Regions from separate parts of the Marinomonas foliarum genome, predicted to be linked through region 2. Evidence: predicted binding sites of a transcription regulator. Region 2 holds the regulator's gene; the other holds the start of a gene.

Region 1 (16,149 bases), 1.9 Mb from region 2:
TTTAACGCAACGCCTGGGGCAACAAAAACATCTCGAATTGGTACAGCTTGCCGATGGTTTTAATCTGTTTACTGAAAAACTGCAAAAAATGGTTCAACAACTCAATGAACAGCGCCATGTCGTAGCACATTCCAATGAAAGCTTTGTTGATACCACCATACAAGTCGACTCGTCTATTTCATCGCAAACTGATCAAATTCAGTCCGTTGTGACCGCTGTAACAGAGATGTCGAGCTCTGCTTTTGATGTGGCAAACTTAGCTCAAGAAAATGGCAATGCCACTAATGAAATGAGCGGTTATCTTAAAGAATCATTAGACTTAGTACAGCACAACCGCAGCCAAGTAGAACATTTTGCCTCTGAACTGAACGAAGCCAGCACTCAAGTAGCTAAAGTCTCTGAACGCAGCGACGCAATTTACAGCATTTTAGACACCATTCGTGCTATCGCAGAGCAAACCAATTTGTTGGCCTTGAATGCTGCAATAGAAGCCGCCCGCGCAGGTGAGCAAGGCAGAGGGTTCGCTGTCGTAGCGGACGAAGTGCGTAGTCTCGCGGCACGTACACAAGACTCCACAGAGGAAGTCGACACCCTTATAAAAGCTCTACAAGAAGACGTCGGCTCCGCAGTAAACTTGATAAACAACAGTCAATCTAACATCAGCGAAACAGTAACCGTGGCCAACAACAGCGCAGAGAAATTAGGTTTTGTTAACGATCGCGTAGTGACTATTTCCGAGAATTCCTCACAAGTAGCTTCTGCCGCCACAGAGCAGTCTAACGTAGCAGAAGAGATTAATCGTAACCTTGTAATCATCAGTGATGCTGCACAGGAATTACGCGACGTTGTCTCCAGCTTATCGTCCGGCCATAAGAATAGTGTGGAAGCAGTGAATCAATTAACCAACATTTTGTCGAAGTTAAAAGTATAAGTGCGGCTTGGGTAAAAATGAAAAATGTGACCGTCAGCCATGAAGGCTGACGGTCAATACCATTAAACACCAGATCAAATTTCTGGCTGTAAGAAGCTGTCAGAGCGTGGTTTGTTGGATTGGCGCTCATGCAAGAATATATACATTGCCAATACAAACAACACGACAGCCAGCCCGCAGATAAGTAAATACACATTGGACAGGCTACCAGTCGCATCGTAAATCATCCCTGCCAAGACATTGCCTAGAGCACCACCAAGTCCAAACGTCACCATGCCAATACCGTTGATCTGCATGGTCGCTTTGGAAGAATATTGTTTGCTTATCCAGCCTGCAATAATGCCCCAAATAGGGAAATACATCATGCCGTAGCCAAAGCCTGCAAGCATAACAAACTGCTCAGGACGATAAGTGAAAGCCAACAAGCCTAAAGCAAAAATGCCAAAAATAACCAAAAGCGTAACACTAGGACCTTTGTTATCTGCCAATTTGCCAACAAAAAAGCCCGCGATCATGCCTGTTACGCCAATAATCCCCCAAGTATATCCGCCCAATGCTGGCGGTAGTGATAACTCCGCCAAATAGGTATTCAGCCAAGTCGTAAAAGTAATGGTTGAAGCGCCCACTAGTAGCAAAATCAAGCAAGCAAGAAAAGCGGTGCGTTCACGCAATACGGTTTTAAACAACTGCCGTGTGCCCATTGCGAAAGTAACATCAATGTCTTGATCCTGTGACTGAGATCGAACGCTTTTAAGTAACCTAAAAGTGACTACCAAGGTAATCAGTCCAAGTACCGATGCAGCCATCCAACCGCTTCGCCATCCCAATAGTGGAACAATCAGTAAAATGATCAAACCATTAACACTGTAACCCCAAGCAGTACCGCTTGAAGCAATAGACAAGTTAGTCGCTGTGCGGTCAGCACGACCGTACCGAGTAACTAGCTCCACAATGGACCCCCAACTAATGGCCGCACTCGCCGCCATCACGGTGAGAACAAAAATCATGACAGTCGTATTATCTAGCCATGCCATGGTAAACAGCAAAGACGTAGTGAGTATGCCTGTGATCAGCAACAAGCGACCGGAGTCTAGGCGCGGACCAATTACGCCCAATAACATAGCACCGATAAGATAAGACACTTGTGTTAGCGCCCCAGCTAGGGCGAGATGCCAACTGGTAATATCAAGCGAGCCTTGCATGGTTGGCACTAATGCCGCAAACAAGAAAATACCAAAGCCGTGACTGATAACCTGATTAAAGCCAAATGTTATTGGAATACGCATCAAAAACTCCTTGCTAAAAACACCCTTGAAAGACATGTATAAAAAACAATCAATGGCGCCATATTAGGAGCTTGCTTTTATTCGGTAAATCGATAAATATTCAACTCTACGTTCAACTATATTGAAAACTAAACAATGCGTGATTTACCGATAAATTTACTTCGCACTTTTATGGTCGTGGCTGAGACGCTAAACCTGACTGAGGCCGCCAAACAACTGCACAAGGCGCCATCGACAATCAGCATGCAGCTCAATCGCTTGGAAGATTTAATCGCCAACCCACTGATGGAACGTGGTCAACATGGTGTGCGATTAACTGCTGTCGGAGAGCAATTAAAAGCGCATGCGCAACAGCTTTTAAACCTTCATGATCAAATTGTTGGTTCGTTTCAGAATATGGACATTAGTGGTGTGGTTCGGCTGGGAACGCATGATCAGTACGCTAGCCGCACGCTTGCTCCGCTTTTACAGGACTTCATTTTGAGCTACCCCGAAGCTGAACTAGAGGCGATTTGTGATTATCGTCCAGATTATTTGCTGGACCTTTTGGACAAAGGCAAGCTTGATATTGCTCTAGTTGAAATGCTGGCTGATACCGAAGGCGGCATTCGGTTACGCCGTGATGAACTGGTTTGGATCGGTCCAAAAAATCATTTTGTTCATACCCAAAGCGTACTGCCCTTAGTGGTATTTGCTGAGGGTTGTAAACACCGTCAATTTGCCTGTGAAGCACTCGACAATGCCAAAATTCCTTATCGCATCGCCTTTACCAGCCAAAGCCGTTCAGGCGTTCTAGCAGCGGTTCGCGCTGGCGTAGGGGTTGGTATTGTTCCTTACCACACCTTAGAAGAAGAGGATTTGGCTATTTATCAGGATTTGCCCTCTCTTCCAGACATGGAAGTGACGCTTTTCACATCGCCAAAAGCCAATGAGGCAACTCGACGCTTAGAAAAAATCATGGTCGAAAATCCGATCTTTAACCCACAAATGATAGGAGTCAGATACTAAGACGATTCTGTCCTAAATCTGACTTTTATTGCGAGATTCTTTTTTCTATCTGTACCTTTACGAGCTACTGTCTTACTTTTAAAAAACAGTGTGTTACTCTGTTTGAACTATGGCTGGACTCTAGGGAGAGTTGTATTGTTTAAACCAAACTATTATTTATTAGTGTCTGCTGTTTTTGTGTTGTTGGTTATCATGACCAGCAATGTCTATTTCCAGCTCGCTTGGGCATGGTTTGCCCTGTCTTTTTTCACTGTCAGTCTGGCCTATCTTCTTAATAAACCAACAATATTTCGCAAACGTTCCGATGGCACAGTACCCATTTATGTGCGCTGGGTATTTCTGCCTTTTTTGTGGAGCACACAGCTTTATAACAGTTGGGCGAGAAGCACAGATTCTGTTCCTGCGTTACAGAAAATAGATGACGGCTTATTCTTGGCTCGACGCTTATTCCCTTCGGATATTCATGAAATAAAAAGCGAGAACATTAGCGCTGTATTAGACGTAACCGCTGAATTTAGTTCTTTAAATTGGATGTCTTATCAAGCCGATGTGGACTACTTAAATATTCCAATTCTTGATCACTCAGTCCCTTCCGATACGCAAATACAAAAAGCTCTTAACTGGATACACACACACCGTAAAACGGGCCGCTCTGTGGTCATTCATTGTGCTTTAGGTCGAGGCCGCTCAGCCTTCATGATGGCAGCGTATTTACTGAGCCAGAACCCTAAGTCCACTCCCAGAGAGGTGATGGAAAAAATACGTGATATTCGCCAGACTGTTCGCTTAAACAAACGCCAGTTTAAACATCTAAAAAGCGCCTTAGAAAGTAAGCTTTTGGTGGTGCATAACTCCGCTTGGCTCATTGCCAATCCGGTGTCTGGAACACGCCAATGGGAAGCACAACAAGACGTTATTTTGCGTTATCTATCAGCCTATTTTGATGTCACGGTGAAAACAACCACACCAGAAAAAAATGGCACTGCATTAGCCAAAGAAGCGGTTAAAGCTTCGCCAGATATGATCATTGCCTGTGGTGGCGATGGCACAGTCACTGAGGTTGCAGCGGCCATGGTAGGCACCAACATTAAGCTGGGTATTATCCCATTTGGCACCGCCAATGCGCTAAGCCATGTGCTCTGCGGCACCATGTCAAAAGTCGCACCTTTGGAAACCATTTGCTTAAACCTAATTGATGGCTGCGAACAACGCATCGACACCGCAACCTGTAACGGCGAATTAATGCTATTACTGGCGGGCGTTGGTTTTGAGCAACAGATGATTGAAAAAGCCGACCGTAGTAAAAAGAACACCAGTGGTCAGCTTGCTTACTTGAAAGGTCTATGGGAAGCCATCGGCCAAAACGAGGTCCATGAATTTACTATTCAACTGAATGACGATGAACCTTTCACCATCACAACACCAAGCCTAACCATTGCTAATGCCGCTCCTATAACGACGCTTTTAGCACAAGGTAAAGGCGTACCGAATATTATGGATGGCGAGTTGGATTTAACTTGGTTAGACCCTGAGCGCATGCAAATATTGAATTTGGCTGAATTGGCTATGCTTGGATTGGGCGACCAAAATGAAGACAGCGAAGCCCCTGAAGGGAACAATGGCGTATTCCATCGTTCTGCATCGCGTGTAACGGTAGATATCAGTCAAGTAGGTCACTATGTGATCGATGGCGAAGAGCGTGAAGCTGAAAAGCTAGAAGTCGTCGTCAGACCTCAATCTTTGAGTGTCATCGTCCCTGAGTCAGTAATTAGCGATAAAAAAGCAAATTACGCATAAGCAATTTAATAACAACCCGCATTCACTCATTGAGCCAATGCGGGCTTTTTTTGCTTACGCTTTAATAGACTTTTGCTCTTTTAAACAAGATTTAAGCTACGACACCGTATTCCAAGGTAATTGCCCTGGAGCGGCATCAACAAAGTTGAAGTACTGTTCTAGCTGGTCAATCAGATCACGTATTACCTCATCCTGACTACAGCCATAGAGCTCATAACCCAGTGCGCCATTACGAATATACACATCGGCCTGCCAATGAGTATCGTATTTCGAATTCTCACTGTGGGCTTCTGGTATTTCATGTTCCGTGGCCACTACTTGGTAATAGAAATCTAACTTTTCGTCCCTTTCTAGCTGAAAAGTAACACCGTTTTCTTCTCTAGTGATATTGGCTTTCCAGCCATGAATCGCGAGCTCTTTTTGTACTTCTTCCATCGCAGGCTCAACCACTTCTTTAATAAAGTGAGTCACCTTAGCTTCGCCAGGAAACTTGAACAAAGTACTTAAGCGTTTGCGCCAGCTGCCTTCATTACTAAATGCTCGACCTGGTGTTGCAGCGGCTTCCACTGCTGCACCACGATGCCCTTCGATTACCAAGGCCCGCCATAAACCAAGTGCCGCAATCAACATGATGATGGCAAAAGGCAGTGCGGCTAAGATGCTCATGGTTTGCAAGGCCCCTAAGCCACCCGCCAGTAATAAGGTTGCTGCAATAATACCTTCTAGAGACGCCCAAAAGACTCGCTGCCACACAGGTGTTTCCAGCGCACCACCAGAAGCCAATGAATCAACGACTAAGGACCCAGAATCCGATGAGGTAACAAAGAAGGTAATGATTAGAAAGACGGTAATCACCGATAGGAAAGTAGACCAAGGCAATAAATCATAGAACTGGAATAATGCTACCGAATGGTCTGCCTGAACTTCGCCAATCAAGACATCTTTACCTTGCTCCATAATCAAATACAGGGCGGTATCGCCAAAGATAGCAAACCATAGGAAAGTAAACAGCGTCGGTACCGCAAGCACACCAAAGATAAACTGGCGGATAGTACGACCTCGGCTAATTTTTGCAATAAACAAGCCGACGAATGGCGCCCAAGCGATAGTCCACGCAAAGATAAACAGCGTCCAGTTACCAATCCAATCACTTTGCGTATAAGCCTGTAGATTAAACGTCCGCTCTACAATGTTGCTGAGATAAGAGCCTGTGTTTTGTACGAAGGCATCAAGAATATGAATACTTGGGCCAACGAAAAACACAATCACCATGATAAAGACAGCCAAGCACATATTTAAAATCGAAAGATTTTTTACCCCTTTATCCATACCAGCAACCACAGAACCTATTGCAGCTAACGTAATTAACCCAATGGCGGTGATTTGCACCATGGTGTTAATCGGTATGCCTTCCCAAAGGTAATGTAAACCCGCGTTGATTTGCGTAACTGATAAACCCAGCGTGGTCGCCAAACCAAACAAAGTACCAAGAATGGCAAACACATCGACAATATGACCAATAGGTCCGTAAATACGATCACCAATCAGGGGATAAAGTGCCGACCGCACCGACAATGGCAAACCATGACGAAAGGCAAAGTAAGCCAGAACCAGCCCCATCAGGCCGTAAATCCCCCAGATATGAAGGCCCCAATGAAAATAGGCAATTTGCATCGCTTCTCGAGCTGCACCAATGGTTTCGGCAGTAGCATTCGGTGGTTGGGAAAAGTGTAAGACAGGCTCAGCAACACCAAAAAACAACAAGGCAATCCCGTAGCCTGCGGAAAAAAGCATCGCAAACCAAGCCGGAAAACTGTATTCAGGGTCTCCATGATCTGGACCTAAACGAATATTGCCCCAGCTACTGAATCCGATACAAACAAGAAATACGAGAAAAATTGCGGTAGCCAGCATATAGAACCAGCCAAAAGTCTGAGTAACCCAAGCCAATGCGCTTTGAAATACCTCTCCTGCAAACTCTGGATTACTTAGGGTTCCTACGATAAGAAATAGGGTAACGATAACGGTTGGGATGAATACTGGTAACAGTATTGCACCCGTTACTGTCTTTTGTGAATTGGTCATAAAAGCCTCCTCTTCTTACACCCTGACAAAAGCTGATAAGAATAGCAACCTGCATGACCTGACGTGACTTCTGTGATTTACACACTAACTCTATGATTAGAAATGAAAAAAGCCAGCATGGACCCCTAATCTACCCATGCTGGCTTTACAATACTAATAATGTTCCGCAACGCTTACCCTAAGTTTTTGCCTTAGGTAAAAGCAAATCAAAGGCTAAAACGCGGCTTCTCACCCTATATCATTAATGTTGAGCTGCGACTTGTAGTGCCTTCATCTCATCATGGCACTCTTTCATTCTGACTTTAACGCGACGCAAGGTAACATCACAGTCTTGAGCTTGCTTTCGCTCTAGCGCCAAATCAAGTTCTTCTAGAACCTTATCTTCCACTTCCTCAAGCTGATCAATATAAGTAAACGTAGTCGAATCGCCAGAGATCTTAGCCAACAGCTTCGTGTACGATTGGCGCGCTTTCACCATGTTGCTAGTGTCATTTTCGACTTCGCCTTGTTGATCAATAGCGAAGGGTTGTAGCTCTTGCACCGCTTCTGCTTTAGCGCCAATCATACGATCAAAGAAAGCTTGGTAAGTACTGTTATCAAGTTTAGTTTTCGCTTCTTGGTAGAATTCAATACCGCCGTTCATCACTTTAATAATGTCTGTAATGTGGTGGGCTTGTGCAGTTTGATTTTGCATATGTTCCTCCTAATTAGCGTTACTTTTATTCCGTGTTGCTACATACATACTTGGCGATGGCTTGATTAAAAACAACCGTATTTCTGTAGATGCACTTAGACTGCATGTTTGCTGCAGAAAGTAGAGACGGCCTTACAAAGCCTCTTTTCTTTATAAAAATTAGGCCTAACCCTTGATCTAAAGCAGCTCTTCCGCTCCTCCTCTGTGCCACTATGACTACATAGCATTGCGTCTAATTAAATAAAAAGATGGAGTTTGTTATGAAAGCAGCTGTAGCCAGTAAATTTGGTGCCATTCTAAACATTGAGGATGTGGCTAAACCTAATGTTGAACCACATCAAGTACTCGTCAAGATTCATGCTTGTGGCGTTTGCCATACGGATTTACATGCTTGTCATGGAGATTGGCCTGTAAAACCTACCCTGCCCTTTATCCCTGGTCACGAAGGCGTAGGTGAGATTGTTGAAGTCGGCAGTGCGGTAAAGCATTTGGTCTTGGGAGATCGAGTCGGCATTCCTTGGTTGTACAGCGCCTGCGGACATTGTGAATATTGCTTAACAGGCAACGAAAACTTATGCCTTTCGCAGCAAAATGCTGGTTATTCCGTCGATGGTGGTTACGCTGAATACTGCGCGGCTCATGCTGAATATGTGGTTAAAGTACCGGAAGGCTTAGGTTATGTTGAAGCAGCGCCGTTATTCTGTGCCGGTGTGACGACCTATAAAGCGCTCAAAGTCTCTGGCGCAAAACCTGGCGATTGGGTCGCTCTATTTGGTATTGGCGGTCTAGGCCATTTAGCCGTGCAATACGCTGTTGCCATGGGATTTCGAGTCGTTGCGGTTGATACAGGCGAAGCCAAACGTGAGCTGTCTATGTCACTAGGTGCAGAATATTTCTTTGATTTCAAAACCGACGATGTCGTAAAAGAAATTCTAGACACAACCTCAGGTGTTCATGCCACCGTTTGTACTGCTGTCAGCAAAGCGGGCTTCAGACAGAGCTATGACGTGATTCGTCGTGGCGGTAAATGTGTCTTGGTAGGTTTGCCGCCAGAAGACATGCCGTTGCCAATTTTTAACACGGTGCTTAATGGTGTCAGCGTAGTTGGTTCCATCGTTGGTACTCGTAAAGATCTAGAAGAGTGCTTGGAATTTGCCGCACGAGGTAAGGTCAAAGCCATTATTGCAGAAAAAACACTGGATGATATTAATGAGATTTTTGCCGATATGGAAAAAGGTGAAATCACAGGCCGTATTGTAATGACCTTGTGATTGTTTGTTTTTCTGGCGTGTGAAGCACAAAGCCAACCCTTACCAGTTGGCTTTGTATTATCTGCATCTTCTCTAAAATACAGTCATTATACTGGCAACCGCGTTGATGCTTTTAGTTCTCGCAAAGAGATATTCGAAGCGATTGCAGACACACCCGGTAATTTTCTCAGAACTTGATCCACAAAGCGGCTGTAATCGTCTAAATCTTTAGCAACCACTTGCAGTAAAAAATCCGCCGCACCTGTGGTGTTATGACAAGACAAAACATTGTCACACTGCTGGATCATCTGTTCGAAAGTTTGAGTGATTTCTGCATCGTGCTGATTACAGGTCAACTGCACAAACGCCATCACCCCAAAGCCTAACTTACGTCGGTCAAGGTTCGCCTGATAATCGGTAATAATACCCTCTTCCTCGAGGCGTTTTAGCCGGCGCCAACAGGGTGTTTCACTTAATGAAAGTTCGCTGGCTAATTTTGCGTTAGTCAGCTTACCGTCTTGCTGCATACGTCGAACAATATCAGTGTCTACCTTATCCAAAGCCACCATTGAAAGATTTCCCTCTTAAATACCAAATATCTGAAATAGTATTTCTTAAGTTCGCTGATATACAAGGAAAAGAGCAAGGTAATTTCTTCTATATTCAGTAGTCTATTAGGCTGACGTATTGATCACCAAAGGAGAACACCATGAAAGCCGTTGTCTACGAAAGCTTTTCAGCCACACCTAAAATTATGAATGTCGAAGATCCAACGCCAGAAAATCATGGCGTGGTGATCAAAGTTGAAGCGACAGGTGTTTGCCGCAGTGATTGGCATGGCTGGATGGGACACGATCCAGACATTGTGCTGCCACACGTTCCAGGTCATGAGTTTGCAGGTGTTATTGAAGCCGTAGGCAAAGATGTTCAGCGTTTTAAAGTCGGTGACCGAGTTACTGTGCCCTTTGTTAGCGGCTGTGGCTCTTGTCCTGAATGTCACGGTGGCAATCATCAAGTCTGTGGTAATCAAACACAACCAGGATTCACTCACTGGGGCTCTTTTGCCGAATACGTCTCTATTCACAATGCGGATGTGAACCTTGTTACCTTGCCAGAAAGCATAGACTTCACCACAGCGGCTAGCCTTGGCTGTCGCTTTGTGACCTCGTTTAGAGCGGTTGTCGATCAGGGTAAAGTCAGTGCAGGACAATGGGTGGCTGTGCATGGTTGTGGCGGTGTTGGCTTGTCAGCCATCATGATTGCCAACAGCATTGGTGCCAATGTGATTGCGGTGGACGTGACAGACGACAAACTTGAATTAGCAAAAGCCCTAGGCGCTTACGCGACCATTAACGCCACCAGCGTGCCTGATGTAGCAGAAGCAATTAAAGAGATCACCCGTGGCGGAGCTCATGTATCAATCGATGCTTTAGGCCACCCAACAACCTGCATAAACTCCATTAAGAGTTTAAAAAAGTTGGGGAAACACGTTCAGGTCGGCTTGCTGTTAGCTGATCAAGCAACTCCACCGATTCCAATGAATCTGGTTATCGCTCATGAATTAGAAATTATTGGCAGTCACGGCATGCAGGCGTTCCGTTACGATGCCATGTTGTCGATGATTAAGTCAGGAAAACTCAGCCCAGAAAAACTACTTGGCCGCACCATCAGCCTAGAAGAATCCATTGCAGCGCTAACCAACATAGACAAGATCAACCCACCGGGCGTGACTGTCGTTACACGTTTTTAACCTCTGTATCGCATGTAAAAAAAGAGCGCTTACCCTTGAGGGCTGCGCTCTTCTCTATTTAGACGATTCGTTTGTTCAGAGAATCCTCTGATACTAACCGTTATTAGCTCTGTTTGGTTTCTAAATGCATTTCAGACTGATTACCCGCATTAGGATCATTGTAGACACTTTCGTCTAACTGTCCTTCGCTCTTAGCAACCACAGTAGACACTACAGCATCACCAGACACGTTAACCGCAGTACGAATCATGTCTAACAAGCGGTCCACACCCAAAATCAAGCCAATACCTTCGATTGGTAAGCCTACTTGAGCAAACACCATAGATAGCATAATCAAGCCAACACCAGGAACGCCTGCGGTACCAATCGATGCCAGTACAGACATTAAGATCACCGTTAGGTAACCCATCATACCAAGCTCTACATTATAAATATTGGCAATAAAGACCGTCGCGACACCCTGCATAATGGCAGTACCATCCATGTTGATGGTCGCACCAAACGGTACAGTAAAAGACGCTACCGAGTTTTTCACGCCAAGGCGCTTTGTCACCGCACGCAAGGTAACAGGAATCGTCGCGTTTGAGCTGGATGTACTAAAAGCAAACACTTGCGTGTTACGCATTTTCTTCATGAAAGTAATTGGGCTCAAGCCAGACAAGACTTTCAGGATCACTTGCAAAGTCACAAATAAATGGAAGAACAAGACGCCAATCAGCACCAATACATAACCCAACAACTGAGCGAGTAAATCCATCCCCAATTCCGCTATAGCTCTAGCGATAAGACAGAACACGGCATACGGCGCCACTTCCATAATAATGGTGACCATCTTCATCATTATGTCGTTTAATGACTCAATGAAATCGCTAACAACCTTAGCTTTTTGTCCTACCATTAAGATGCTTACACCAAACATGATCGAGAAAAAGATCACCGGAAGCATGTCACCTTGCGCCATGGCGCTAATAGGATTTGAAGGAACGATATTAATCAATACCGTCGATAATGGTGGAGAGTCTTTCCCTGTGAAGGTCACAGAGGACTCGGCATTCATGCCTTCACCAATACCAAAAGCGGTGGCAATAGTCAGCGCTGCGGCAATGGCAATGGCCGTTGTCAGAAGGTAAAGAACGAACGATTTAGACCCAATCCTTCCCAGTAACTTGATGTCACCAATGCCACACACACCACAGACCAATGAGAAGAAAACCAAAGGTACAACAAGCATTTTCAGGGCGTTAACGAACATTGTACCAACGACTTTAAACAAGCCATCCGTTAAGTAACTGTTCGCCCATGTCCCATCGGCATTTAGCCCCGTTAAATTGAGGATCAAGCCAACAATGATGCCGAGCCCCATCCCAAGTAACACTTTAAACGTTGTATTCATAAGACTCTCTCATTCCATTTGTCATCGTTGTTTTAACCCGCAAATCATCACAGCGCTAAAATAAAAGTCACGCATAGTACATGCCATTATAGTGCATAAAAACCATTTTCTTTGGTTTGATAGGAAAAGACTGCGTTACTTTACAGGGAGATAAGAGCAAGAAATGTACATTAGTGACACTTAATAGGCACCAGAAAAAGGCTTAAAACAAGCCTTCAAGCCTCACAAAAAGCCAGCACGTCTTTAAGCGGTAGAGGATGACAGAAGAAATAACCCTGAATTTTTTGTGCGCCCAATTCTTGCAGCACTTCTAGCTCCGCTAAGGTCTCCACTCCCTCGCCTAAAACTGTGCTTTTGGTTTCTTTCGCGAAGCCAATGAGTGCGGCAACCAAGGCTCTCTTTCTATGATCTGAATTGATATTAGCGATTAAGCTTCTATCTAATTTAATGATATCGGCCTCCAGCTCCAATATATGCTGGAAGCTGGCAAAGCCGGCCCCTGCATCGTCAACAGCAAGGCGCATGCCTCTGTCTCGAAAGTGCTGAATGGCATTTCTAAACGCCTTATAGTCTGGAATAGATTCTCGCTCGGTTACTTCTAAAACAATACGATGCAGAGGCGCTTTGTCTAACATAGATTGTAAGTAAAGTGATGTAAGGTGCTTAGGAGAAACATTCAGTGTTATATAATATTGTTCAGGAATAAGCGGTAATAAACTTAATGATTCTTCAATAGCAAATAGCTCTAGTGCTTCACCAACACCTGATATGTTTGCCTGATTGAACCAATAATCAGGGGAACGATATGGCTCGACTTGAAAGCGAGACAAACATTCGAAGCCCTTAATAGATTTGGCTTTAAAATCATAGATTGGCTGCAATACAATGGATAGCTTACAGTTATTTATAATGTCAAAAATATTGTCACATGCAGCTTCGCGTAATCTTGATGCGGTCAGTTCTTTTTCGATATTACGAGCCGAAATTTTTGCAAACAGCGTTAACATTGAAAGGTCTTTATTCGTCAATGACTCATCAGCCTTCTCACTGAAGCAACACAAAGTACCATAAAGATAACCATCTGAGAGATAGATAGGCACTCCAATATAACTGCCTATATTTAAAATTTTTGTTACCGCTAACGCTTTGGTTATTTCATTCTGCGACGTATCAGGAATAATTCTCGGCAGTTTTTCTTCGGCAATTAGCTGGCAATAAGTTTCTTCGTTTTTATCCTTATGACCTTTATTAAGTGAACCATTACAAATGTCTTTTTTATCGACATACAACATTTCACGATTACCATTATGAAAACGAGACAAAAACGCGACGTCCATCCCTAAATGCTGTCGAATAGCTTGTACTAGATGCTCCAAATCATAATTAAAGGAACCTGCTAAGAGTTCCGCATCCATTCTGCTTTGATTCTGAACACCCAAAATAGACATCATTAAATCGACGCTACTATTTATTTCTGCTGTACTTGTCTCGAACACTTTCTACCTCTAAGAAATGATTTTATATGTATTAGGCATTATGAATGCTCACCCCAAGACGTAGATAAAGCATACCAAAAGCACTAAATCTCTTACCGTTTTTTTTCCGTGCCAATATGTAATCAAATGAGTCTAGCGTTTTTTTTCAAAACTATTGCGTAAACAAATGAATAGTTAAGTAAGCAGATCAAAGAAAATATAACTTTCGCGATTGCTATAAAGTTTTCTTATAGAATTTTATGGCTAAATATTTCTCACCTTTCAAACTATATGACTCAAACATGTCGTTTTCCTCCTTAGAACCACTTTTTTCGCCGTTCTAACTTTCCCATTTATCCACTTAACTTCCCTCTTTGCGCCTTTGTAAATAGACACTTAAGGTGCTTTAATTCCCTCTATTCGCTGACGTCTCTTTTCATTCAAGCCTCAGCGTACATTAACAATCCAAAAAGGACATTCTATGGTTACCGCGATTATCATGCTTTCTGTTGAGAAAAAGTACATCAACCAAGTCGCTGAAAAACTGGCTTCTATTGAAGGTTTATCTGAAGTGTATTCTGTAAGCGGTTCATACGACATTACCGCCATTGCTCGTGTGCAGACAAATGATCAACTATCTGAATTGGTGACACAGCACCTTGCACAGATCGATAACATTTTAAAAACAGAAACTATGTTGGCGTTTCGTGCTTATTCAAAACATGACTTAGAAGGCATGTTTTCAGTCGGCGTATAATTAAAAAACTCTTTGTTTGGAGCATGCAATAATGAGCCATCTTCATACTGGATCTTGCTTATGTGGTGCGGTTAAATTTGAACTGGAAGGTGAATTTAAGAAGTTTTTCCTTTGTCACTGTAGCCGTTGTAGAAAAACCTCTGGTACAGCGCATTGTGCTAACCTTTTTGCGCCAGGCGCGACCTTAAATTGGTTAAGCGGCGAAGACAAACTCAGCTTTTATCGATTAGAAGACACAAACTTTGCTCGTACATTTTGCTCTGTTTGTGGCTCCAATGTCCCTACCGATGCGAAAAGTCGTGGTTTGGTTGTGGTACCGGCAGGCTGCTTAGATACAGATGTCGATATAACGCCGCAAGCGCATATATTCATGGATAGCAAAGGCAACTGGGATGATCACTTAAGCGATGTGGCTGCGTTCGAAACCATGCCAAGCTAAATAACTACTAAAATAAGCGGTCAATAAAAGCCAACTAGGTGACAAACACCGATGTTGGCTTTTTTATTTAGTTAAAGCTCACTTAAACGACGAGCGGCTTCTAATAGAGTAATTTCTTCTTTAGCGAAACACAGACGAATTATGCGCTGATCTCTTGGCGCTTGCTGGTAAAAAACGCTCACTGGAATCGCGGCTACGCCGACTTGATCAATAAGCCATTCGCAAAACGCTACGTCGTCCAAATCACTGATCGCGCTATAGTCCAATAATTGGAAATAGGTGCCTTCACAAGGCAATAGCTTAAAACGGCTGCTAGCTAATGCGCCTCTCAATACATCACGCTTTTGGCGATAAAAGCTGGCCAAGCCAGTGCTTGCTTCGGGTTCAGCGGTTAGGTGTTCTCCCAAGGCCTGTTGTAAAGGCGTTGCTGTGCAGAAAGAAACAAACTGATGTACTTTGCGAAGCTCCACAGTTAATTCCGCTGGCGCCACAACATAACCCACCTTCCAGCCTGTTAAATGAAAACTTTTACCAAAAGACGAGACCACTAGGCTACGCTTTGAAAGCTCCGCATGTTTGTGAACACTTACTGCGGATTCACCAAAGTGAATAAACTCATACACTTCATCAGACAGTAAATAAATGTCTCGGCTCGCAATCGCTCGCCATAAAGATTCTAAATCCTCAGCCAGCCAACAGCTTCCTGTTGGGTTGTGTGGCGTATTGATTAATATCAAGCGTGTTTTATCCGTTAGCAATTCAGCAAACGCCTGCCAATCAGGGCGAAAATTCGGTGCCGTTAACGTCACTCGTTTACAAACACCGCCCGCCAACGTCACCGCTGGCTCGTATAAGTCATAAGCGGGATCGAACAAAATCACTTCATCGCCGTTATGAACTAAGGCGGCAATCGTATCGAAAATGGCTTCCGACGCACCGCTCGTCACTGTAATCTCACTAAGTGCGTTAACTTTTCGACCATAATGACGCTCTACCAAGCTGGCAATCGCATCTCGCAATATTGGCAAGCCAGTCATGGGCGAGTATTGATTATTATCAGTTAAAATCGCCTGCGAGGCACGCGCCAATAATCGCGCATCAGGCGGAAAATCTGGAAAGCCTTGCGACAAATTGATCGCTCCCTTTTCCGCCGCCAATGCTGACATTCTGGTAAAAATAGTGGTGCCGACGGATGGCAATTTGGAAGTAAGAGTAGAAGAGATGGTCACGATATGTTGCCTTAAGCGAAAGTAAATTTAACTAAGTTAAAAGACTTAAGGATCC
Region 2 (16,149 bases):
TCTGCATTTGCGGTGAACATTCAGGCCAAACTGTATGGACTGCTTTGTCGAGAGACAAACCTATAATGTTCTTTATGTCATCTTTTGTTTTGAGCGGTGCACCTACGTTTAGACCTGCTTCTAACATACTTAGACAAATTTTGTCGATAGAGTCGAATAAGGTACCGTCCCAATCAAAAATAACTAACTTAACCATAGATACCTCTTAAGAATAAACCGCCGAAAGTGTACCATAACCGAAAATGACAAAATAAGGATTGGTAATGACTACTGGCTATACATTAGAGCAACTTTCTGTCGATCAAAGCATTGAATATCGTAAAGTGGTGACAGAGGCAGATGTTCATGCTTTTGCTGAAGTGACGGGTGATACAAATCCTGTTCATTTAGATTCGGATTATGCAGCAACAACATCCTTCGGTCAGCCAATTGCTCATGGAATGTTAACGGCGGGATTTATTTCTGCAGCAATTGGGACACAATTACCAGGGCCAGGCTGTATATATTTAGAACAGACTCTGAAATTTCGTTCACCTGTTTTCATTGGTCAAGAAGTCGTGACTAAAGTAACGGTAACGGATATTAACGAACGCCGTCGCCGTGCGACATTGAAAACCGTGTGCGAGTGTGATGGTAAAGTTGTTGTGACTGGTGAAGCAACGATTATGCTGCCAGCGTAAATGCAATCGTGCCATCAAAAAGAGTCTTTATCTATACTTTAGGCTTTTGCATCGCGAAAAAGCAAACCCCAGTAAAACTGGGGTTTGTGATTATCCTTCTTTCGACAGTTTCTTGCTTGCCAACAAAGCAGCAGGGTGAAGATGCTCTCCCCCTTCATTGACCACATAATCATTCAAAATGACTTTCATACGACGTGGCCAAAACTTCTTAACATGTCCTGCAATCATATCGGCCACAACGGAATCATCACCTAGGCTGATATTGTTAACAGCAATCTGATTGATCATATCAATTAAATGTTCTTGTTCTGTTTGGTGCATACATAACTCTCACTACAGCTGTTTCATTATAATAACTAATAGTGACTGACCTACCAGAAGGACAGTCACATCAGCTTATTTATCATTCATCACTGGCTGCAACGGCCGAGGCTTCTGCTAAAAACTTATTCTGACGATGATGATTCGCCACAAAGTCTTTTTGCCATTCTGAGGGTTGAGAGACTTTCTCAACTTGTACTGCCGTGACTTTATATTCAGGACAGTTCGTTGCCCAATCAGAATTATTGGTAGTGATTACGTTTGCACCGCTTCCAGGATGATGGAATGTGGTATAAACCACCCCCGGTTGCATTCGCACACTAACTCGTGCCCGTAAGACCGTGTGCCCTGCTCGGCTCGTGATGCCAAGCCAGTCGCCATCACTGATGCCTCTTTCTTCCGCATCATGAGGGTGAAGTTCCAAAATATCTTCATCGTGCCATGCTTGGTTGTCTGTACGTCGTGTTTGTGCACCAACGTTGTATTGGCTCAGAATTCGCCCAGTGGTTAACAGCAAAGGGAATTTGCGGTTTGCCCGTTCTGTAGTTGGTACGAATTCAGTGATAGCAAAATGTCCTTTGCCTTCTGGCATCGGGAAACTTTCCATATGCATTATTGGTGAGCCATCCGGAAACTGATCATTACAAGGCCATTGTAAACTGCCGTGTTTATCGAGTTTCTCGTAACTTACACCGGCAAAGCTTGGAGCCAAGGAGGCAATCTCGTCCATAATTTCGGACGGGTGGTTATAGCTCATTGGATAACCCAAAGCATTTGCCAGATCGACGGTTACTTCCCAATCTTCTTTTCCTGCAACGGCGGGCATTACTTTGCGTACACGGTTAATTCGACGTTCTGCGTTTGTAAAGGTGCCGTTTTTCTCAAGGAAAGAAGAACCAGGTAACAATACATGGGCAAATTTCGCTGTTTCATTCAAAAAGATATCTTGAACAATGAGGCAATCCAATGCTTTTAAAGCGGCCTCAACGTGTTGGGTATTCGGATCGGATTGTGCAATGTCCTCACCCTGAACGTATAAGGCACGAAATTGTCCAGCGATAGCTGCATCAAACATATTAGGAATTCGCAAACCTGGTTCATCGTCTAAACTTACACCCCAAGCTGCCTCAAAGCGCCCACGTGCGATCGGGTCAGAAACGTGTTGATAGCCTGGTAGCTCATGCGGGAACGACCCCATATCGCAAGAGCCTTGAACGTTATTTTGGCCACGTAGTGGATTAACCCCCACACCATCACGACCAATGTTCCCCGTTGCTAATGCAAGATTGGCGATCCCCATAACCATAGTGGAGCCTTGGCTGTGTTCAGTAACCCCCAAGCCATAGTAAATGGCAGAGTTGGGTGCTTTAGCGAATGTGCGAGCAGCTTCACGTACCGCAGTCGCTGATACGCCAGTAATTTCTTCTACCGCCTCTGGCGAGTTACGAGGTTCTGAAATAAATGCACGCCATTTCGCATAAGCATCGCTTTCACAGCGTTTCGCAATGAAATCTGTATCTTCCAAACCTTCAGTGATAACAACATGAGACAAAGCATTAACCATGGCAACGTTAGAGCCTGGGCGTAATGGTAAGTGCGCTGAATCACCTAGATGCGGCGTTTTCAGCAAATCAATTTCACGTGGATCGGCAACAATCAAACTTGCCCCTTCACGTAAACGACGACGCATCATTGAACCAAATACTGGGTGAGCATCGGTTGGGTTTGCACCTATAACCAATACACAGTCAGACTTCATAATAGAATCAAAGGTCTGAGTTCCGGCAGATTCACCTAAGGTTTGTTTTAATCCATAGCCAGTTGGGCTATGACAAACGCGGGCACAGGTATCCGTGTTGTTGTTACCAAATGCCGCACGAATCAGCTTTTGCACAAGGTAAGTTTCTTCGTTGGTACAGCGTGAAGACGTGATACCACCAATGCTTTCACGGCCATGTTCTGCTTGAATGCTTTTTAGGCGGCTTGCAGCAAAAGAGATGGCTTCTTCCCAACCAACTTCTTTCCAAGGCTGGTCGATAGAATCACGAATCATTGGTGTTTTAATACGGTCATTGTGTGTTGCATAGCCAAAAGCAAAACGCCCTTTCACACAAGAGTGACCATGGTTTGCATCACCGCCTTTATCAGGCACCATGCGCACAAGTTGATCACCTTTCATTTCTGCACGGAACGAACAACCAACACCACAATATGCACAAGTCGTTACTACGCTGTGCTCTGGCTGGCCCAAATCAATAATTGAATTCTCAGAAAGCGTTGCGGTTGGACACGCTTGCACACAGGCACCACAAGAAACACATTCAGAGTCTAAGAAGGATTCATTCTGGCCAGCAGCCACTTTTGAGTCAAAGCCACGACCATCAATCGTCAAGGCAAAGGTGCCTTGGACTTCTTCGCAGGCACGTACGCAGCGTGAGCAGACAATGCATTTGCTGGCATCAAAGGTGAAATATGGGTTTGACGTATCTTTAGGGGCGTCTAAGTGGTTTTCACCTTCAAAGCCATAGCGAACTTCTCTTAGGCCGACAGCACCTGCCATATCTTGTAATTCACAGTCGCCATTCGCAGGACAGGTCAAGCAATCAAGCGGGTGATCAGAAATATACAATTCCATGATATTACGGCGAAGTTTGGCTAACTTTTCGTTTTGGGTCCAAATCTTCATGCCCTGCTCTGCTGGTGTAGTACATGACGCAGGTGTGCCACGACGACCTTCAATTTGAACGGCACAAAGTCTACATGAACCATAGGCTTCTAAGTTATCAGTTGCACACAGTTTAGGGATATTTATATCCACTAAAGCAGCAGCACGCATGACAGAAGTCCCTTCTGGAACGCAGGTCTCAACGCCGTCTATTTCTAGTGTTACCAGCTTTTCACTAAGTGAGGCAGGTGTTCCGTAATCTTTACTTGGATCAGCTTTATTTGGATCGTAATACTGCAACATGTCTAGACCTCCTCTGTATTCGTGGCTGAAGATGCGTTTTTAACAAAATCTTCTCTAAAATGTGTCATCGCACTTTGCACTGGGAACGGCGTCATACCGCCCATTGCACAGAGTGAACCGTCAACCATGGTTTCACATAGATCTGTTAATAGCTCAATATTGCTATCCACATTTTCACCAGAACGAATACGATCAATAACTTCAACACCGCGAGTAGAACCTATACGGCAAGGCGTACATTTACCACAAGACTCTGCCACGCAGAATTCCATTGAAAATCGAGCTTGCTCACTCATATCAACAGTGTCGTCAAACATCACCACACCACCATGACCTAGTACAGCACCCTCTTTAGCAAAGGCTTCATAATCAAGCTGAGTGTCCCATTGAGACTCTGGTAGATAAGCCCCTAATGGCCCCCCAACCTGAACAGCGCGTAGCGGTCTACCATTCCTGGTGCCGCCACCAAAATCAAACATTAGCTCGCTGAGTTTTGGTCCGAATGCTAATTCAACCAAACCACCTCGTTTCACATTGCCTGCCAATTGGAAAGGCAAGGTGCCACGAGAGCGTCCCATTCCGCAATCTGCATATGCTTTCGCACCTTGATCTAATATGAAAGGAACAGCAGCAAGGGACAAAACGTTATTGACGACAGTTGGCTGGCCAAACAAGCCAACAATTGCGGGTAATGGAGGCTTGGCACGTACTAATCCGCGCTTACCTTCAAGGCTTTCAAGTAATGACGTTTCCTCACCACATATATAAGCTCCAGCACCTAGACGAACTTCTAAGTCGAAATGCTTTTCGCTGCCTTGGATGCTGCTACCAAGTAAATTGTTGGCATAAGCCAGAGCAATAGCTTGATTGAGTGTTTTGTAGGCCAGTGGGTATTCAGAGCGGAGATAAATATAGCCCTGAGTGGCGCCAACAGCTAAGCCTGCAATAATCATCCCTTCTATCAACATAAAGGGATCACATTCCATCACCAATCGATCCGCGAAGGTGCCGGAGTCGCCTTCATCTGCGTTACAGACAATGTATTTTTGTTCTGCTGGTGCATTTAATACGGTTTGCCATTTGATACCAGTTGGAAATGCTGCACCGCCTCGACCACGCAAGCCTGATTCTTTAACCTGGTCGACCAGTGCTTGCGGATCCATTTTGAGGGCTTTTTTTAGACCTTTGAAGCCATCTAAGGTTTGATAATCGCCCAAAGACAAAGGGTCTATCTCTCCGATACGTGCAAAGGTTAGGCGCTGTTGCTTTTTGAGGTACTCGATATCATCTACCAAACCGAGTGCTAAAGGATGCTCAACGTCGCCTTGCCAAAATTTGGCTTCAAAAAGGGATTCTAAATCGGCTTCTTTGACAGGGCCAAAACCAAAGCGACCCTGTGTAGTATCAACTTCTATTAAAGGTTCTAACCAATATAATGCGCGAGTGCCATTGCGTTTGATATCCAGTTCAACGCCCAGTTCGCTTGCCATGATATTGATCAGTTTAGCAAGACGGTCTGCCCCTAACGCTTTAGCGGTCGTGTCTGAAGGTATGTATATACGTTGAACCATTATTGAACCTCCAAACGTTCTGTTTTAAGGCTGTTGATCAACTCATCAAAACGTTGATTATCAACGTCTGCATAAATTTCATCGCCCACTCGTACTGATGGACCACAGCTGCAGTTTCCTAAGCAATAAACAGGCTCTAGGGTAATATTGTAATCGCTAGTTGTTTGGTGGTACTGCACTTCCAAAGTGCTTTTAGCGTGAGCTTCTAGGCTACGAGATCCTAAAGCTTGACAAGCTTCTGCACGACATACTTCGACGACATGACGCCCGGGTTGCTTAGTTCGGAAGTGATGGTAAAAACTGATTACGCCATGAACTTCTGCACGGCTTAATTTTAAAGATGCTGCAATGAGCGCTACAGCCTCTTCTGGGATGTAAGAGAAACGATCTTGTATAGCATGTAAAAGTGGCAGTAAGGCGCCTGGCTTGGCCTTAAACTCATCAATGATGGATTGACCGACGGTAGGTTCCCAAGTCACGAATCTCGGTGTAGTCATTATTATAAATCCTCCTACAACCGCCTTAGTCGCTAAAAACTCATACAGGCGGGAGTGTTATTTTTATTGTAGTACCTATTGATGCAAAGCACACATTCGCCCTGAACCAAAAAATAATACCTCATGATATTTAGGCGATATTGTCGCTTACTCACCATCATAAAATGTCGAGATTCAGACATTTCATCCCTGGTCGCATACGGCGTTCAATGTCGCAGGATCGCACATCCCCTCATGTTCAACTTATCTCATTACGACATTTTATATCTTGAGATACGCTCTCCCTGCTTCTTTAAGGTAAGCGGGATCGAATCAATTATTCAATTGAAAAATTAAGACAATGCATTGGCGTCTGATCCGAACTCAATAAAACGTCGTTATGACAACAGCTGATGACGCTGGCATGCAATAGATTAACAAGCAGCTGGTTTTTAATTGTGCTCACTTCGTACTCGTTTACTCAGTAGGAAACAAGGGCAGTATCTTCCAGACATATTGGATGAATATTCAGGCTAACGTTAATAAATATAAAATGGCATTAATATGAAAATTGGAATCCCAAAAGAGATAGAAGATGGCGAACTAAGAGTTGCCATGACCCCTTCTATTGCTTCCAAAGTGAAGCAGTTAGGGTTTGATATCGTAATGGAAAGCGGAGCTGGTACTGCAGCTTCCTACTCAGACGAAGCCTATGAAGAGGCTGGTGTTGAAATAACACAGGATACTAAAAAGCTTTGGCATGAGGTTGACGTCCTGATAAAGGTTCGCCCTCCTGTTGAGCACCCTGAGCTTGGGTTTTATGGTGTTGAGTTGTTAGGTAAGAGTCAAACTCTAATCAGTATGATACACCCAGCGCAAAATGCGAACAAACTTCAGCAGCTTTCTGAGCGTGGAACGAATGTCGTAGCATTAGATGCCGTTCCACGTATTTCACGAGCTCAGAAAATGGATGTTCTTAGTTCGATGGCTAATATTGCTGGTTATCGTGCTGTCGTCGAAGCGGCTCAACACTTTGGTCGATTTTTTACTGGACAAATTACAGCAGCGGGTAAAGTTCCACCTGCAAAAGTGCTTGTAATCGGTGCTGGTGTTGCGGGTTTAGCCGCAATTGGGGCCGCCAAAAGCATGGGTGCTATTGTGCGTGCTTTCGACACTCGCCCAGAGGTAAAAGAACAAGTCGAAAGTATGAATGCCGAATTCCTACTGTTAGATTTTAACGATGAAGATGGCAGTGGTGAAGGTGGTTACGCTAAAACCATGAGCGCAGAATTTATTGCTGCTGAAATGGCGCTGTTTGCGGAACAAGCAAAAGATGTAGATATCATTATTACGACAGCATTAATTCCAGGCAAAACCGCCCCTGAGCTTATAACCGAAGACATGGTTCGCTCAATGAAGCCCGGCAGCGTTATTGTTGACTTGGCGGCAGAGACAGGTGGCAACTGTCGTTTAACACAAGCCAATGAAGTGATTGATGTACATGGTGTGTCTATTATCGGCTATACCAATCTGCCAAGCCGTATGGCGGCTCAGTCCAGTCAGTTATTTGCTACTAACATTTATCACCTTCTTACTGAGTTATGCCCGAATAAAGACGGTCAGATCGATCTCAATATGGAAGACGAAGTGATTCGTGGAGCAACGGTTGTGAAAGATGGCAGTATTACTTGGCCACCACCGGCACCTAGACTTTCAGCAGCACCAAAATCGGATGTGAGCGAACAACTGAAACCAGAAAAAGCTGATATAAAAGCCAAAGAGAAAAAGCCGAGTGCTTTTGGCTTCCTCTTACCGGTTCTTATTACGGGGGCATTGCTGCTTGGTTTGGGCACCATTGCGCCAGCGGAATTTATGGCTCACATGACGGTTTTTGTATTGTCATGCTTTGTTGGTTACATGGTGGTTTGGGGGGTGAGTCACTCTCTTCATACGCCACTTATGAGTGTAACAAACGCGATTAGTAGCATTATTGTGATTGGTGCTATTACCCAAGTGTCGAGTGACAGCCCAATCGTATCTATTCTAGCTGCGATGGCGATTTTTATTACCAGCATCAACATTGTGGGCGGTTTTGCCGTGACACATCGCATGCTAAAAATGTTCCGTAAATAGGAGATAAACAATGAACTTTGGAATAATGACAGCCTCATATATAGGGGCTAGTGCGTTGTTTATCATGGCCTTAGCTGGACTAAGTCATCAAGAAAGCGCAAGACGCGGTAATATTTATGGCATGTTGGGTATGGCTCTCGCAGTTGTTATCACTATTGCTGGTGCCGTAACTGATAACTATGAATTGCTGCTACTCGGCATAGTACCCGGTAGTTTAATTGGTTGGTTGCTTGCCAAACGCGTTGAAATGACACAAATGCCAGAGCTGGTGGCTATTCTCCATAGCCTAGTTGGTTTGGCTGCTGTTTTTGTTGGCTTTGCGAATGCATTAGGCCATGGGCAATATGATTCTTTGGTTGCTCAACGCATACATGATGTAGAGACAGCGATAGGTGTGTTTATTGGTGCGGTAACATTTACAGGGTCTTTAGTTGCTTATCTAAAGTTGAGTGGCAAGGTTTCTGGCAAGCCGCTTAGATTACCTGCTCGTCATTTACTTAATCTTCTGATTTGTATTGCTGTTGTGTATTTGGTTGTGCAGTTTGCTCAGGTTGGTGCAGCAGAAGGCATGAACTATCTTGCGATAATTACCTTATTGGCTTTTGTTTTTGGGGCGCATTTAGTCATTGCTATTGGTGGTGCAGATATGCCTGTCGTGGTTTCTATGCTAAACAGCTATTCCGGCTGGGCCGCCGCGGCAATGGGCTTTATGTTAGGTAACGACTTACTAATTGTTATTGGTGCATTGGTTGGTAGTAGTGGTGCGATATTGAGCTACATCATGTGTCGTGCTATGAACCGTAAGTTCCTAAATGTCATTCTTGGTGGCATTGGTGGAAGCAAGGTCAACAAAGCAAGCGGTACTACAGGCGCTGAGCAGCAAGGTACTATTATCGAAATTCAAGCTGAAGAAGCGGCGCAAGCCTTGGCTGATGCGAAAGAAGTGATGATTTTACCTGGCTATGGTATGGCAGTAGCTCAAGCACAGCATATTGTGTATGAAATCACCAAGAAGCTTCGTGATAAAGGGGTGAATGTACGCTTTGGTATTCACCCAGTAGCGGGTCGTATGCCCGGTCATATGAACGTTTTATTAGCTGAAGCTAAGGTGCCATATGATATCGTCTATGAGATGGATGAGATCAATGATGATTTTAAAAACATCGATGTATCTATCGTTATTGGGGCAAATGACATTGTTAATCCCGCAGCGAATGAAGAGCCTGATAGCCCTATTGCCGGCATGCCAGTGTTAGAACCTTGGCACGGTAAACAGACAATCGTTCTTAAGCGAGGAATGAGCCGAGGATATGCTGGTGTTGAAAACCCTCTGTTCTTCAAAGAAAATACTCGTATGCTATTTGGTGATGCTAAAGAAAGTGTAGAAGCTTTACTAAAGCATCTGTCATAAAGCTTAAGGTGATATGAATTAAGTAAAACGCCAGCATAAGCTGGCGTTTTACTTATGGCCTGTAATAAGCAATGCTGCACTGGCCACAATTTTTTGACAAACCTTCAGATAGTGTAAATACACGGCATTTTGCAATTAATACTGGGATTTAAATTCAAGCAAGCCTATATTAAGTAGACAATTTAATGTTTAGGTATTCCAATGAAAACTCAATTACTTATGATCATTGCAGTGATTGTATCGTCTATTCTGACGATCTCTCAGCGTGCAAATGCTCAAGAAGTAAACCAGTTTCGATGGTTAGAGCCTACAGTTGAGCAGGTTTGTCATGAGGTTGTTACTCCTGACAAAGATACTGGATCAGATAAAGGTTGCTTATTTTTAAGTTTATCTTATGTTAACGCCCCACTTCTCCAATCTAATTCATACATTTTTGATGCCTTTGCTGCCAGTGCCAAAGTTATTCGTAATGTTAATCCAAGAGCTCCGCCATTTTCATTGATATAACTCACCCTATTTTTATTTAACTATTTTTTATTGGGGATCTATCATGAAAACATTAACTTACGTATCAACAAAAAGTGTAAATGAACTTACATGGCCTGCTACTATTGAAAACATTAATATCTATTCTCCTGCCGTCACTGTGTTTACGGACTTTCAAAAAGCGGGGCCTCGGGTAATTGAATCTAATACTCGTGCCGATGAGCTGGTGCAATTAATGAGAAAAGAGCACGTACGCATGAAAATAGTGGTTGATGCCGATAACCATTTTGTCGGTATTGTCAGCTTGGAGGATCTGTCTGAAGATGTCTTTATCAAACAGGTTGCAAATGGTTTTGATCGTTCTGAACTGATGGTTGCTGATTTAATGAGATCAAAGGAGGTGCTACTTGCTTTGTCCTATACTTCATTGCAGCATTCAGATATAGAGTCACTTTTATTTAGCCAGCGTAACAATAAGCTGCAGCATTTATTAGTGATTGATGAAGAAACAAAAGCCATTCGTGGCCTAGTGTCATCAAGTGATGTGGCTCGTCAGTTAAGGTTGGATATTGATGTTGGCTTTTCTAGCTTTGAACAGACTTATGAAAGTGCCATTCTTGGACATAAAGAGCACTCAAGAAAGTTGAAAGTAGCCTAATTCCCCTACTTCACTTAATAAGCAAAAAAGCCCAGATTTTGATCTGGGCTTTTTTATTTAAGTTAGCTTTCTTTTTTTTCAATCCAGTAATAGTAAATATCACCCTCTTGCGTTTGTTTCATAAGCTTGTGGCCAAGAAATTGGCAAAATTTAGGGATGTCCCTTGTTGTTGATGGGTCTGTTGCAATAACCTTGAGTACATTTTTTGCAGTGAGTTTTCGCATCTCAACATGCAGCATCATAACGGGTTCTGGGCAAAGTAAATCAGTTGCATCAAGCAGTGCTTGGTGTTCCATAATGTTTTCCCTTTGATTAGGTATTAAGTTCGAGCCATTTTTTTGTGTGTGCTGCTAATTCTAGAATGGTATCGTCTATGCTTTTGTTGAGCTTTTTAAGGGTTTTGAAGTCGTGATCAGCACCTTCAATCCATAGAACTTCGACATTATCAGGCAATGACTGTCGACTCACCCAATCTAGAGAACCAAGCTGATCTCTTGTTCCTTGAATAATAAGGCATGGTTGTTTTAACCCTTCAAGAAACGACAACCTATTTTTTTCAGGCTTGCCAGCTGGGTAAAAGGGGAAGCCAAAACAAATAACCGCTTTGACACAAGGCAGATGACTCAATTGAGTGCCTACACGCCCTCCCATCGATTTGCCAGCAACCACACATGCGTCTTCATTTTCGATAAGTTGTTCAAACTCTGGGATAAGAGACTTGAAGTTCGGTGGTGGCCTTTTATTACCTGTACGCTCCTGTTCTGCCATATATGAGAAAGTAACAGGATGTACGACTTGTTTGGTTTGCTCATTAAGGGCGTTGCAAAGGCGTACTAAAAAGTCGTTTTTATGACCTGCTCCAGCCCCATGAGCAAAGTATATAGGGAGTGTTTTCATACTTTCATGCTTAAAAGCCACTATTAAATCAGATTCATCTTAGCGTTAGAACTAAATTCAATTTTTTATAGAAATTGAAGTCGGTTTTTTCAACATTCAGGAAGATAACTATTGATCTGTGTCAGAATAAGCTCTTGCTTGAAAGAGTAGAATTCCTATTAGAAATTTTAATAGGAACGAATAATGATCTGGGATTCCGCACTTATTAGTAAGTATGATTTATCTGGGCCTCGCTATACCTCTTATCCTACTGCTCCACAGTTTGACGCTTCAATCAGCAAAATAGCGCTGATTGACAAGATGTTAATGCCATCGGAAGCAGATCTTAGTTTGTATTTTCATGTTCCATTTTGCGCGCACCTTTGTTACTACTGCGCGTGTAACAAGATTGTCACTAAGCAATACGATAAAGGGATAGAGTATGTTGAGTTGTTAGGTGAAGAAATGAGACTGCGTAGTCTTATGCTTGATGACTCAAGGAAGGTCACACAGCTCCATTTTGGTGGTGGCACCCCTACTTTCCTGACAGAAGATCTTATTAAAGTATTATTTGATAGCGTCAAACAATATTTCAATTTGGTTAATGATGGTTCACAGGATTACAGTATTGAGATCGATCCTAGAGAGATTAACTACTCAAAACTTGAGCTACTGACTGAAATGGGTATCAACCGAATTAGTGTTGGCGTCCAAGACTTTGATCATAAGGTTCAGAAAGCAATACATAGAGTACAGCCCTATAGTATGGTTGAAAGCCTTGTTGAAGACGCTAGGAAGTTAGGCATTAAATCGATTAATTTCGATCTAATCTATGGCTTGCCTTATCAATCTATTGAAGGCTTTAAAGAAACGCTTAAACAGGTTGTTTCATTATCACCAGAGCGGATTTCTTTGTTTAATTATGCACATTTACCTGATCGTTTTCGCGCTCAAAGACGCATAAGTGATGACTCTTTGCCTTTATCTAGTATGAAGCTTGATTTGCTTAAAATGAGCATAGAATACTTATTGGCCGCTGGTTACGAATACATTGGTATGGATCATTTTGCAAAACCGAATGATGAACTAGCCATAGCTCAAAAACAGGGAGAATTACAACGAAACTTTCAGGGCTACACTACACATGCGGGCACGGATTTAATCGCATTTGGTGTTTCTGCAATTAGTGAACTAAATGGCGTATATATTCAGAATTATACTGACTTACCTACTTATAGGAGTAGTATTGAAAAAGGTCAGTTAGCTATTGCTAAGGGATATATTAGTGACTGTGATGATAGAATACGCCATCATGTCATCATGACTCTAATATCACAGTTTCAGTTAAACATGACGTTAGTTGAGCAAAAATTTAGTATTGATTTTGATAAGTATTTCTCACAGGAAATAGATAGCTTAACTCCCATGCTTCAGGATGGAATGTTGGAGTTTGATCGAAGTGGAATGCAGACCACTATTAAGATCACAGGCCGTGGACGCTTGCTTATTCGCTGTATTTGTATGGTTTTCGATAAGCATTTAAATAGCACAGTAAAATTCTCAAAAGTTATTTGAATTAATATCAGGGAGATTGATATGTCACTGACACACACACACTCACGATTTAACAGTACGCTCACTTCACAGTGCCAAAACTGCAGTTTGAGCGCACTTTGCCTTCCAATCGCACTTGCAGATGAAGATATTAATCGATTAGACCAGATTATTGAGCGTAAAAAACCCCTTAAAAAGGGAGAGTTCTTGTTTCGCCAAGGTGAGGCCTTTGATTCTGTTTATGCTGTACGTTCAGGTACGTTAAAAACATTTAACATTACCTCCTTTGGAGAAGAGCAGATTACAGGCTTTTATTGTCCTAGCGAGCTGGTCGGTTTAAGTGGAATTGATTCAGGAGCCTACCCTGTGTCAGCAAAAGCACTTGAGACTACGACCGTATGTGAAATTCCGTTTAGTCATCTAGAAGAGCTTTCATCACAAATCCCCTCCTTAAAACATCAAATTTTTAAAGTTATGAGCCGTAAAATATCTGATGATCAACAGATGATGGTGCTTTTGGGTAAAAAGAACGCAGATGAAAAAGTGGCTTCTTTTCTACTGAACTTATCTAACCGTTTTAAAAAGCGTGGATACTCAGCCAGCTCTTTTCGTTTGTCTATGTCTCGTGGAGAGATTGGTAATTATCTAGGGCTTGCGGTAGAAACGGTTAGTCGTGTTATTACTCGTTTTCAAAAAAATGAGTTGATACATGTCGATGGTAAAGAGATTGAAATCGTTGATTTCCCAGAAATGCAAAAACTCGTTGGGGTTGCGAGTGATTGTGGTAAAATCAGTCAAATTTGATTGATATATTGAGGCAATACCATAATGCTCTACGATGATTTTTACGTTAAGTCACTAATACAAACAATAGAAGACTGGCCTAAGCAAGGCATCAGTTTTCGGGATATTACTCCCATTTTTAGTGACCCAAAAGGGATGAGAATGGTTGTGGATGCTTATGTGCATCGCTATATTTCTTCTGATATTACTCACATTGCCTGTATTGATGCTCGTGGCTTTCTTATTGCTGCTGTTCTTGCGTATGAATTACAAAAACCACTGATCTTGGTTCGTAAGAAAGGCAAGCTGCCAGGCAAGACTATTTCACAAAAGTATGCCTTAGAATACGGAGAGGCTGAGTTAGAAATACAAGAAGGTGCGGTTAAAGCAGGTGATGAAGTCTTATTGTTTGATGACTTAATAGCAACAGGTGGAACTCTTCTCGCCGCAATAGAATTACTGTCAGCACAAGGTGCGAATATTAAAGAGGTTGCAGCAATTATTGATTTGCCAGACCTTGGCGGCAGTCAAAAACTACGAGACACTAACATACCAGTGTTTAGCCTTTGTGCTTATGATGGTGATTGATATCGCTATTTGAGCATTTTAAGGATAGAAAAAAGGTGGCTTTAGCCACCTTTTTAGTTTGTGTTAGAGCCTTACAACTATTAGAAATCAACCATGGCACCGATTGCAAAGCCTTCATTCGCTTCAACACGGCTATTGTTATCATAAACTGCAACTGTTTTTCCATAGCTGATGTATGCACGGGCATTACGCATTGTCATGTACTCAGCACGAAATTCATAGGTATACATATGGTCTAAGTTTGTGAAAGATAAAACTTCTGGGGCATAGTAAATAGATCCATAAATGCTGATTCGGTTTGCTTGAGGTAGTGTGTAGCGGTACCAACCACCTAAAGCAAGTGCCATAGATAAATCGCTATCATTTTCTACGTCCGCATCGATGCCATATACACGAGCACCAATCCCAACTTGTAATGGTCCACTTGTGTCTGCATCTTGTACGTTAACGCCAATGTGTGTCGCTGTGAAACTTTCATCTTTGTCATAAGCAACGCCAGCGTCTACGCCGAACGTACCCATGTCAAAATTAACATCACCTTTTACTGTTTCGTTAGTTAAACTTACGCCAGCAGTCGACGCTGCGTTTACGACTGATGCGCCTAAAATACCAGCGGTCAATAATAGTGTTTTACAAGTAATGTTCATTTTTAAAATCCTATAACGAAATAATGTTTAATCTGTTCAAAGCATCAGGGTTTTGCTTCAAGCCTTTGAAATCGAATAACTCTGTATCTGCTAAGTGTGAAGGGACAATGTTTTGCATTGCAGAAAACATAGTTTCTGTTCTACCTGGGAATTCAACTTCCCATTTTTGAAGCATGTCTTTTACAACTTGTCTTTGAAGGTTCTCTTGTGATCCACACAAATTACAGGGAATAATTGGATACTCTTTCATGACAGCAAAGGCTTCGATATCTTTTTCTTTGCAGTAAGCCAAAGGACGAATAACCACATGTTTGCCATCATCGCTTAATAGCTTAGGCGGCATAGATTTGAGCTTGCCACCAAAGAACATATTCAAAAACAAGGTTTCAAGAATGTCATCTCTATGATGACCAAGAGCTATTTTAGTAGCACCAATTTCTTCCGCAAAACCGTATAGCGAGCCACGACGTAATCTTGAACATAACCCACAAGTGGTTTTTCCTTCAGGTACAATCTCTTTTACTATACTGTAAGTGTCGCGCTCTAATATGTGGTAATCAACACCCAATTCTTCCAAGTAAGCAGGTAAAATATGCTCAGGAAAGCCAGGTTGTTTTTGGTCTAAATTGACAGCGACAATACTAAAGTCTATCGGCGCACTTGCTTGCAGATTGCGAAGAATCTCCAGCATTGTATAAGAATCTTTACCGCCTGATAAACATACCATTACCTTGTCACCATCTTCAATCATGTTGAAGTCAGCAATCGCTTGGCCTGTCAGTCTGCGCAGACGTTTCTGGAGCTTGTTAAGCTCTAACTTTTCTTTAGGTCGACTAGATAAATCCATCATAAACACGCTATAAATAAAACGACGCTATATTACTATAAGGATAACGCCATCGCATCAAAAATGAAGGTTTCAGGGCAAAAGTGCACGTTAAATCACTATTATAAGAGTTTTATTACGCCCTAGCTGTTTTCTCCTATAAATTGTAAG

The links. The regulator FNR, encoded in region 2, switches genes on or off when oxygen is low (the NO sensors DNR and NnrR bind a similar motif). The targets are predictions, from matches to a motif close to TTGATNTANATCAA.
Region 1: a site for FNR is predicted at 7,974-7,987, ahead of adhP (alcohol dehydrogenase AdhP). Genes of this name have one in related genera too.

Annotation. Positions count from the first base shown of each region.
Region 1 covers NZ_CP070273.1:2,207,736-2,223,884, reverse strand. Annotated here, with positions in the region: gene JSY38_RS10230 (methyl-accepting chemotaxis protein) at 1-931, shown strand, start outside; gene JSY38_RS10225 (MFS transporter) at 1,006-2,217, opposite strand; gene JSY38_RS10220 (LysR family transcriptional regulator) at 2,353-3,225, shown strand; gene JSY38_RS10215 (diacylglycerol kinase family protein) at 3,361-5,022, shown strand; gene JSY38_RS10210 (BCCT family transporter) at 5,119-7,107, opposite strand; gene JSY38_RS10205 (PA2169 family four-helix-bundle protein) at 7,349-7,801, opposite strand; gene adhP (alcohol dehydrogenase AdhP) at 8,062-9,072, shown strand; gene JSY38_RS10195 (Lrp/AsnC family transcriptional regulator) at 9,159-9,620, opposite strand; gene JSY38_RS10190 (zinc-dependent alcohol dehydrogenase family protein) at 9,761-10,801, shown strand; gene JSY38_RS10185 (dicarboxylate/amino acid:cation symporter) at 10,905-12,194, opposite strand; gene JSY38_RS10180 (sensor domain-containing phosphodiesterase) at 12,410-13,690, opposite strand; gene JSY38_RS10175 (Lrp/AsnC family transcriptional regulator) at 14,151-14,426, shown strand; gene JSY38_RS10170 (GFA family protein) at 14,458-14,865, shown strand; gene JSY38_RS10165 (methionine aminotransferase) at 14,937-16,094, opposite strand.
Region 2 covers NZ_CP070273.1:137,396-153,544, reverse strand. Annotated here, with positions in the region: gene JSY38_RS00760 (HAD-IA family hydrolase) at 1-196, opposite strand, end outside; gene JSY38_RS00755 (MaoC family dehydratase) at 264-680, shown strand; gene JSY38_RS00750 (formate dehydrogenase subunit delta) at 771-1,001, opposite strand; gene fdhF (formate dehydrogenase subunit alpha) at 1,084-3,969, opposite strand; gene JSY38_RS00740 (formate dehydrogenase beta subunit) at 3,972-5,540, opposite strand; gene JSY38_RS00735 (formate dehydrogenase subunit gamma) at 5,540-6,037, opposite strand; gene JSY38_RS00730 (Re/Si-specific NAD(P)(+) transhydrogenase subunit alpha) at 6,581-8,149, shown strand; gene JSY38_RS00725 (NAD(P)(+) transhydrogenase (Re/Si-specific) subunit beta) at 8,160-9,560, shown strand; gene JSY38_RS00720 (hypothetical protein) at 9,762-10,067, shown strand; gene JSY38_RS00715 (CBS domain-containing protein) at 10,111-10,704, shown strand; gene tusA (sulfurtransferase TusA) at 10,767-11,000, opposite strand; gene JSY38_RS00705 (alpha/beta family hydrolase) at 11,017-11,601, opposite strand; gene hemN (oxygen-independent coproporphyrinogen III oxidase) at 11,785-13,155, shown strand; gene fnr (fumarate/nitrate reduction transcriptional regulator Fnr) at 13,177-13,938, shown strand; gene JSY38_RS00690 (adenine phosphoribosyltransferase) at 13,963-14,505, shown strand; gene JSY38_RS00685 (YfaZ family outer membrane protein) at 14,586-15,152, opposite strand; gene ttcA (tRNA 2-thiocytidine(32) synthetase TtcA) at 15,163-16,002, opposite strand; gene JSY38_RS00675 (SprT family zinc-dependent metalloprotease) at 16,122-16,149, opposite strand, start outside.